2 regions of the Bradyrhizobium sp. SMVTL-02 genome follow, and region 2 is predicted to be linked to the other one. Evidence: riboswitches for the same ligand, from Rfam matches in the RefSeq annotation. Region 2 holds a riboswitch; the other holds the start of a gene.

Region 1 (4,834 bases), 3.4 Mb from region 2:
CGACGCCGAACTCGTGCATGTAGTCCGCCTTGGCGCGCATCTCGGCATAGCCGCGGAATGCCTCAAACTCGGACTTGGGCATGCCGAGCGTCTTGAGCAGCAGCGCATAGGCGTCGATATGAACCGTCTCCATGTTGCTGAAGGCCGCCATCATCATCTGAACAGTGAGCGGCTGGAAGATCGGGATGTAGCGCTTGAGATAGTTGTCCCCGACCTCGATGTCCGACTGAGTGAAGAAACGAAAGATTTGGGTGAGCAGCGCGCATTCGCTGGCGGTGACGCGGTCCGACGCCCAGTCCTTGAGGTCGGCGCCGAGCGGCACCTCCTCGCCCATCCAATGGGTCTGCTGCTGGCGCTTCCAGAACTCGTAAGCCCAGGCGTAGCGATCGACATCATAGGTTCCGGTCGCGTCGAGCAGCCCCACTCGTCCCTTGCCGATCAGCGTACGCGGATCGACGGCCGAAAGATCGATCACTGACATGCAAGGCACTCCTCATAATCAGTACGCTGTGGCTGCGGCGCCGCCACCTTGTCGCTGTCGCCGATCTTGCCAGCGAACGCCGCGCGCGAGATAGACTTTGAGCGGCAGTAGTAGAGGCTTTTCAATCCGCACTGCCATGCCGTCCAGTGCAGCATGTGAAGGTCCCATTTATCGACATCGGCTGGGAGATAGAGGTTGATCGACTGGCTTTGGCAGATGAACGGGGCGCGGTCGGCGGCAAGCTCGACGATCCAGCGCTGGTCGATCTCGAAAGCGGTGCGAAAGATCGCTTTCTCGTGCTCCGACAAGATGTCGAGACGGGCCACCGACCCTTCGTGTGCTATAATCGACTGCCACATCGCCGAAGTGTCGGCGCCCTTCGCCGCAAGCACTTTGGCGAGATGCGGATTACGCACCGAGATGGCGCCGGACAATGTCTTATGGGTGTAGATGTTGGCCGGGATTGGCTCGACGCAGGCGCTGGTGCCGCCGCAGATGATGCTGATCGAGGCGGTCGGCGCGATCGCGATCTTATGGCTGAAACGCGCCATCACGCCGCGTTCCAGGGCATCCGGGCACGGACCACGCTCGCGCGCGAGCGTCACGGATGCCGCGTCGGCGTCGCGACGGATTTTTCGGAACATGTTCAGATTGAACGACTTGGCCATGACACTTTCCATTGGAATGCCCTTGGCCTGCAGGAAAGAGTGGAAGCCCATGACGCCGAGGCCGACGGAGCGCTCACGCAGGGCAGCGTAGCGGGCACGCTTCATGCCGTCCGGCGCCACCGTGATGAAGTGGCTGAGCACGTTGTCGAGGAAGCGCATGACATCCTCGATGAAGGTGGGCTCCTCACTCCACTGGTCCCAGGTCTCGAGGTTGAGCGACGACAGACAGCAGACCGCGGTGCGCTCCTCGTCGCGATGATCGATGCCGGTCGGCAGGGTAATTTCGCTGCACAGGTTGGAAGTCGAGACCTTGAGGCCCAGCTCGCGCTGATGCTTGGGGAGCGCGCGGTTTACGGTGTCGATGAACAAGAGATAAGGCTCGCCAGTCTGGAGCCGGTTCTCAAGGATGCGTTGCCACAGCTGGCGGGCATCGATCTGGCGGACGACCTCGTTAGTCTTCGGGCTCCGTAGAGCGAATGCGGTGCCGGCGCCCACGGCACGCATGAACTCATCGGTGACGTTGACGCCGTGATGCAGGTTGAAGCTCTTTCGGTTGAAGTCGCCGGACGCCTTGCGAATCTCGAGGAACTCCTCGATCTCGGGATGGTGGATATCGAGATAGACCGCCGCCGAGCCGCGCCGCAACGAGCCCTGGCTGATCGCCAGCGTCAGGCCGTCCATGACGTGGATGAACGGGATGATGCCTGAAGTGACGCCGCCCTTCACCTTCTCGCCGATCGAGCGAACATTGCCCCAGTAGGTGCCGATGCCGCCGCCGTTGGAAGCAAGCCAGACGTTCTCGTTCCAGGTACCGACGATGCCTTCGAGCGAGTCCGCCACCGAGTTGAGGAAGCAGGAGATCGGCAGGCCGCGCGTGGTCCCGCCGTTGGAGAGCACCGGTGTGGCCGGCATGAACCATAGCCGGGACATCGCATCATAGAGACGTTGGGCATGCGCAACATCGTCCGCGAAAGCGCAAGACACCCGCCCGAACATGTCCTGGTAAGTTTCGCCGGCGAGCAGATAACGGTCGGTCAGCGTCAGCTTGCCGAACGACGTCAACAAGTCGTCGCGCGACGGATCGAGCGTGAGGTCGGCCGGCTTTGGCGATGGCGCGAGGGGCCACGGCAGCGGAGCCGGCGATGGCGAAAGGGGCACCAGACACGGCTCAGGCGCCGCAGGCTTCGCCTGCGCTAGGCGCGGCCGCACACTCGGTGGCGCGACGAGATGACCACGCTGATCGAAATCGTAAGACGGCGACATCGGCAACCCCGCGATGTTAGGCGCCGGGGCCGCGCGGACGACTTGCGAGGAGAGCTGGCAAGTGTGCCCGGCTGCAAGCGCCCCACCGGGGCACCCCGCCCGAGGACTTTCGTTCAGTCGCGGCAGGTCTCCTGGCTCGCGGGTCGCTGGGGCTGTCGGCCTTCCCAGCGCTGTCGCGCCAGTGACCATGATGACAACCGCTCGCCGCTTACAGTTGCGGGGGCAGCCTCGGAATAGCCGTTGCCGGCGCACCGGGTTCCCTCTTAGCTTCCATCCTACGAGATGCGGATTGGAAGACCGTGACGGACTACATATAGGCACCGCTCGCAGAGATTCGTCAAGGCGGCGCCGTCAAGTTAACGAATTGGAGCAGCCCCGAGGTCAAGGTTCGGCGAGCGCTTGTCGTGGAGATCTCGCGCCAAGTCGCAAAGGCTCGCTCGCGCGAAACACGACGGAAATCGGCAGTGACGGCTCCGAGAGAGAGGATGTGGAAAAGGTTCGCGACCTGAGCATGAACTGACAGAAAAGTTGAGCCTGACGGGACGATTTGAAACGCTTCATGATTCGATCGCGTCGACCCGGCGATGTCCGCTGTAAGTGCCTCCCGTCGAGTCTCTACCCCTCGCCCTGGCGGGGGCTTGGCTCGGGGAATCACTTTCCAAACCGAAAGTGCCTTATGTGATGGGCTACGCGACCGTCGGGCTCGCAGGCGGCGTGGTCGCGCGCTTTGTTCACGATTCCAAAAGCTGCTTGGTTTGCCTCCATGAACATCGGAAGGACGAGAAACATATGTCCAAACCGCGTCTCGATAATACCGGAATCGTCACGCCGTTAGGGTGCAATGCGCCTACATTCACCGGAGGAGGCTTTGATCTGCAAGAAGTATCGCTTGAAGTCGTTCGCAGTGCGGTCGGATTGCTCTCAGAAGGAAAGTACGACCCCGGCACCTGGCAAGTGTCTATCCTGACACTGCAAGGCCAAAACGGAGTACGTGTGCTGCCACGCTGGGAGCATTTGATTGCCCCCCCACATCCACGCTGTTGGGCCGGGGAATGAACGTCTTGCTTTCTTCGCACGTGATGCGGGCAATGTGCAAACTTGCTTGCGAATTTGTCCCCCTCGAGAATGGCGGAGTTCTTCTCGGCTGGCGCGCGGGGAAAGACCGGGTGGTAATCGACCTTCGCAGTCCGGCCCGCACGCCCTTCACGGGCGACACTGTTTCGTGCCCGATCACGCTTGGCAGGTCGCGGAGATTCGGCGGGCTTTTCAGGATACCGCGGGTGACGTTGATTACCTCGGCGATTGGCACTCGCATCCGGTGGCGCCGCGGCAATGAGCGATCTGGACTCGGCTACGCTGCGGCGCATTGCTCGCCGCGTGAAGGAGCCGCTCATGCTGATCGTGGCAGGCGGCGAGATCAATCAAGACTGGTCGGCGCGTTGTTGGAAAGGGCGCATTAATGGGCGATTTCTGAGGCGCCGCTTGGAGGCACAACCACAGGAGCTAAAATTGTTCGATCCGCCACACGATTGGGCAACCGTCCGTCACGCTGTATGAGCCGACGCTTGGCGTGTAAGTCGCTCGGATGAATTGGACCAGTTCGGAACAGAGCTGGCCCCGGTTGTTTGGACAGAATTTCCGCGTTGATAGGTGGAGCGTCTGCCGTGGTTAGGCTGCCATGCGGAGCGGCAGCGAGTTGAAGTAGGCTTGATCCGGAGTGCCGCCGTCAAGGCTCGAGTGAGGACGCCGGCCATTGTACAACAACGTTTAAGAATGCCCACAGGACCGTTTTTCGCGAGGTTCTTTATCGGCATCATCCTTGGTTTGGTCGCCGAGTTTGCGTTCATGGGACCGTCGATAAGGCTGACGATGTCGTTTTCCGCTGCAACCTGGACGGCGCGCAAGCAGATCGTTGGCTGGAAGTTCCAGCATGGATGTTCGAGCGGACGGCATGCCCTGACGCTGAGCCTTTGACAGCTCATCCGCTTGTTAGCATCGATGCACTTACCGCGCTTTCTGCGCTTCTCGATCTGGCGTTGAAGGATCGAACGCCATCAGCTGTCCTGGTTTCTGGCGCATCCAAAGGCTCTCACCACCAGAATCGGGGAGCGACTCATGTCACGCCAGACGGCAATGCCAGGGAGCGGATGCCGACACAATCAAAAACCGCGATTGCAGCGGCAGATGGACCTGTTCGGGAGCGGCCTGTTGAACAGCGCCATCGGCGCGCCGGCATGGTCGGAGCTGCCGGCGGAAGTACGGGCGGTCCTGACGAGTCTGATCACGCAGTTAATCCTCGACCACGCTGCGGCGACGGCAACGCCGCGCGCAAAGGAGGTCGGTCATGATCTGTGACAAAGTCAGGCCTCATCATCTCGCGCGCAAGGCGATTCTTTACGTGCGTCAATCCTCAACGCATCAG
Region 2 (4,834 bases):
TGTGGGCCAGATGCGAAAATTGCAGATCGGGATCGCGCTCCGCCGCTGATTTGAAGCTCACCACGCCGGTGAACACGCGGCCGTCGACCTCCGGCAGCACCACATGCATCGCGAGATCGCCGGGCGAGAGGCCACGGAGCGATTCCGCCCAGTCCTCACGCCGCGCCGTCGAGAGCGCGACCTGGAATACCGGACAGATTGCGGCCTCGAACGGCGTCGTGCCATCCTCGCCAACCGCAGAAAACGCCGTCGCATTGACGATGGCAGCCGCCGGATTTTGCGCGAGATACGCGCGCAGCCAATCGGCAACGCCCGCGGCCTTCAGCGAGGTGACGAACACGCCATGCGCGTCAAAGCCCTTTTCGCGCAACGCCGCGATCAGGGCATCGACGGGTCCGGTGTCCGCTGCGGTGAGATAGGAGCGATAGAACGTCACCAGCGCGTGCGGCTTTCCTTCCTCCGCGACCGGCGCCGGGATGACGCCGCGCGAGGGATCGTAAAAGCCCATCTCAGGAACGATCATCTCGCCGACGACCGGACCCGCATAAAGCCCCGAGGCGAGCGCGAGCTGTGCAATCGCCGCTTGCGCCGCGACGGGCCCGCCGTTGTCGCAGAGCACCTTGAGCCGCCGCAGCGTCGACACCGGCAAGGTCGAGTACACATCGAGCCGGGAGTCGTCGCGGCCGTCGGCGGGCAGCACGGCCAGAACGATGCCGCGATCTTTGGCCAGTTGCTGGAGCGCCGCGAGGCCATACGGCCAATAGGATTCGCCGCCGATCAGGCGCACCAGGATGCCGCGGGCCTGCGACAGCGTGCGCTCGATATAGGTATCGACCGAGAGCGGATGACGGAGTTCGGCGAGATTGGCGAGCCGCAGCGACGGCAGGCTGTCACGGCCACGCCGCCAGCCGGCCGCAAACGCGGCAAGGTCGGAATCCGAATACGAGAGCACCACGAGATCGGCCGGATCCTGGCCGATGTCTCTTGGCGTCGCGGTCTCCTCGAGACCGCGGCTCTCGCGGAAGACGACGTGCATCAGATACCTAGTCCTGACCTGATCGCGGTCTCGTCGATATCGCCATGCTCGCCGATCACGACGAGCTTTGACTGCCTGAGACCCGCGCCCCAGGGTCGGTCGAACTGGTGGCGCACGCGCTCGCCGACCGCCTGCAGCAGCAGGCGCATTGGCTTGCCGGCGACGGCGATGTAGCCCTTGGCGCGCAGCACGTTCTGCTCGCGCGCGAGACGCTGGACGGAAGCGACCAGCGCATCGACATCCGAAACCTCCGGAAGATCGATCACGACCGAGGCGAAATCATCGTGCTCGTGCTCCTCCTCGCCATCGTGATGCGACGGACGCGCGGCGAGATCGTTCTCGGCAGCCGCGCCGAGACCGAGGATGACGCGGGCATCGATCGCGCCGTCGGTGACGGGCAGCATCGGCACGCGGCGCGGCATCTCGGCGGTGATCGCCGCCTTGGCGGCTTCGATGCCGGCACTACCGGCGAGATCGGCCTTGGTCAGCAGCACGATGTCGGCGCAGGCGATCTGGTCCTCGAACACTTCCGACAGCGGCGTCTCGTGATCGAGATTCTCGTCTGCTGCGCGCTGCGCCTCTACCGCATCCGGATCCGGCGCGAAGCGGCCCGCGGCCACCGCCTCGGCATCGGCGAGCGCGATGACGCCGTCGACCGTGATCCGCGAGCGGATCTCCGGCCAGTCGAACGCCTTCAGCAGCGGCTTGGGCAGCGCCAGACCCGAGGTCTCGATCAGGATGTGATCGGGCCGCACCGGCCGCGCCAGCAGTTGCTCCATGGTCGGAATGAAATCGTCGGCGACGGTGCAGCAGATGCAGCCATTGGCGAGCTCGACGATGTTCTCTTCCGGACAATTGGCATCTGCGCAGGACTTCAATATTTCACCGTCGACTCCCGCGCTGCCGAACTCGTTGACGAGCACCGCGAGCTTCTTGCCGCCCGCATTGCTGAGCAGATGCTGGATCAGTGTCGTCTTGCCGGAGCCGAGGAAACCGGTGACCACCGTGACAGGGACTTTTGCGAGCGAGTTCATTCGGCGGCCTCCGGCACGACGGGAATGGGGGGAATGCGGGCAAGCGACTGCTTGCGGAAGATCTCGGGACGGCTGCGCCAAGGCACGAGGCCATCTGGCGCGGCCGCATAGGCCACAGCGCCAGCGACGACGTCCTGCGCGTTCGCATCGGACAGGCGGCCATAGACATAGGACCAACGGCCGGGCGCGCTGAGCGCGACAGAGCAGCCCTGGCTGCAGGCCGACAGGCATTCGACGGGAACCACGTTGACGCCCTCGGGCACGCCCGCCTCGAGGATCGCACCATGCAGGCGCTTGCCGGGCGTGGTCTCGCCCTCACCAAGCGTTTGGCCGGCGCGGCAGGTGATGCAGACGTGAAGTGTGACGGTCATCGCCTCTTCCAGGATAATCAGCGGGAGGCGATGAGGCGCGCGGACCATACTCCTGAAGGCCCGCTTCCCCGTCGCGGAACACCCCGTCCGCCGGTCCAAAACTCGTCCGCGCTGGCAGGTCTCCCGGCTTGCGGAGCAGGGTTTTGGCCCTTCGATCCCCGCCTTCCCGATCCCCGCGGGAATCAGTGGCTTTGGGCATCTCTCCGATCACGGTCGCGGGGGCGGCTGCATTTTGGACCCAAATCTTGCCGATTCGGACCCTATCGCATTCCCTCTTCGCCTGTCATAGGACAGGAACCAACGCCGGGCCACCATTTGCCCCCGGCCGCCTCTTGTCAAGCCGAAGGACCCGATCCGATGACGCCTGAACCGGATACCCAGACGGCCGATGAAACCGACGCCCGGCACGCCCAGAAGATGGCGAAGAAGAAGGCCGCCCGCGACAAGATCATGGCGACCAAGAGCGGCGAAAAGGGCCTCATCATCGTCCACACCGGCGCGGGCAAGGGCAAGTCCTCCTCCGCCTTCGGCATGATCGTCCGCTGCGTCGCCCATGGCTTTCCCTGCGCGGTCGTGCAGTTCATCAAGGGCGCCTGGGATACCGGCGAGCGGCGCCTGCTCACCGGCCATTTCGGCGAGCTCTGCCAGTTCCACGCCATGGGCGAAGGTTTCACCTGGGAGACGCAGGATCGCGCCCGCGACATTGCCGCCGCGCGCGCCGGCTGGGACAAGGCCAAGGAGCTGATCCTCGATCCGAACCTGCGCATGGTGGTGCTCGACGAGATCAACATCGCGCTGCGCTACGACTATCTCGACATCGCGGAGGTCGTGGAATTCCTGACGACGCAGAAGCCTCCGATGACGCATGTCGTGCTCACCGGGCGCAACGCCAAGGACGAGCTGATCGAGATCGCCGACCTCGTCACCGAGATGACGCTGGTGAAACATCCGTTCCGCTCCGGCATCAAGGCGCAGGCCGGCGTCGAGTTCTGAATTCGATGGCGCGCGCATTGATGATCCAGGGGGCCGGCTCGGACGTGGGCAAGTCGCTCGTCGTCGCCGGCCTTGCGCGCGCCTTCGCGCGGCGCGGCCTGCGTGTGCTCCCGTTCAAGCCGCAGAACATGTCGAACAACGCGGCCGTCACCGTAGATGGCGGCGAAATCGGTCGCGCCCAGGCGCTGCAGGCCCTCGCGGCCGGCGTCGAGCCACACACCGACATGAACCCGGTGCTGCTCAAACCCGAGACGGATGTCGGTGCGCAGGTCGTTGTCCACGGCACGCGCATTGCGACTGCACGTGCGCGGGAATATGCGGCGATGAAGCCCTCGCTGATGGGCGCCGTGCTGGAGAGCTTTGAGCGGCTGAAAGCGCGGGCCGACCTCGTGCTGGTCGAAGGCGCCGGCAGCCCCGCCGAGGTCAACCTGCGCAAAGCCGACATCGCCAATATGGGCTTTGCGCGCAAGGCCGACGTGCCCGTCGTGCTGGTCGGCGACATCGACCGTGGCGGCGTCATCGCCCAGCTCGTCGGCATCAGGACGGTGATCGACCCCGACGATGCCGCGATGATCCAGGGTTTTGTCATCAACAAGTTCCGCGGCGATCCCACGCTGTTCGACGACGGCTACAAGCTGATCGCGCAGAAGACCGCCTGGCGCGGCCTCGGCGTGCTGCCCTGGTTCGCGCGTGCCGGCGAGCTTCCGGCCGAGGACGCGCTGGGCCTGAGCGATGCGCGCAAGCCGGGCCAATGCAAGATCGCCTGCCTCGCGCTGTCGCGGATCGCCAATTTCGACGATCTCGACCCGCTCAAGCTCGAGCCCGGTGTCGATCTCGTGATGGTGCGCCCGGGGGACGCGATCCCCGGCGATGTCCGTCTCGTCATCATCCCTGGCTCAAAATCCACCCGCGGCGATCTCGCCTTCCTGCGCGCGCAGGGCTGGGACATCGATCTGCTCGCGCATCACCGCCGGGGCGGCCATGTGCTTGGCCTCTGCGGCGGCTATCAGATGCTCGGGCGCGGCGTCGCCGACCCTGAAGGCATCGAAGGCCCCGCAGGAGACACCCCAGGCCTCGGGCTTCTCGACGTCGCGACGGTGATGAGCTCGCAGAAGACGCTGACGCGCGTCTCCGCGGTGCACGCGGCGACCGATCAGCCGATCGAGGCCTACGAAATCCACATCGGCCGCACCGACGGGCCCGATCGCGTGCGGCCCTTCGCGAAGCTGAATGGCGAGCCGGAAGGCGCGATCTCCAGGGATGGCCGCGTGCAGGGCAGCTATCTGCACGGTCTCTTCACGTCCGATGCTTTCCGCAAGGCGTATCTGGCGAGGCTCGACATCCCCGCGGGCGAAGAGCCCTACCACGTCAGGGTCGAGAGCGCGCTCGATGCCCTTGCC

The links. A riboswitch is a leader RNA that binds a small molecule or an ion and turns the genes downstream of it on or off. The one in region 2 is predicted to bind cobalamin.
Region 1: linked by a shared signal. The riboswitch ahead of ACNJYB_RS37995 (ribonucleoside-diphosphate reductase subunit alpha) and the one ahead of ACNJYB_RS13615 (DUF1636 family protein) in region 2 are both predicted to bind cobalamin.

Annotation. Positions count from the first base shown of each region.
Region 1 is NZ_CP182469.1:7,928,850-7,933,683, forward strand. It holds gene ACNJYB_RS37990 (ribonucleotide-diphosphate reductase subunit beta) at 1-481, opposite strand, end outside; gene ACNJYB_RS37995 (ribonucleoside-diphosphate reductase subunit alpha) at 472-2,307, opposite strand; cobalamin riboswitch at 2,517-2,729, opposite strand; partial or broken gene ACNJYB_RS38000 (hypothetical protein) at 2,750-2,988, opposite strand; gene ACNJYB_RS38005 (hypothetical protein) at 3,745-3,969, shown strand; gene ACNJYB_RS38010 (hypothetical protein) at 4,528-4,767, shown strand; gene ACNJYB_RS38015 (recombinase family protein) at 4,757-4,834, shown strand, end outside.
Region 2 is NZ_CP182469.1:2,929,228-2,934,061, reverse strand. It holds gene cobN (cobaltochelatase subunit CobN) at 1-1,036, opposite strand, end outside; gene cobW (cobalamin biosynthesis protein CobW) at 1,036-2,070, opposite strand; gene ACNJYB_RS13615 (DUF1636 family protein) at 2,067-2,441, opposite strand; cobalamin riboswitch at 2,538-2,758, opposite strand; gene cobO (cob(I)yrinic acid a,c-diamide adenosyltransferase) at 2,799-3,434, shown strand; gene ACNJYB_RS13605 (cobyric acid synthase) at 3,440-4,834, shown strand, end outside.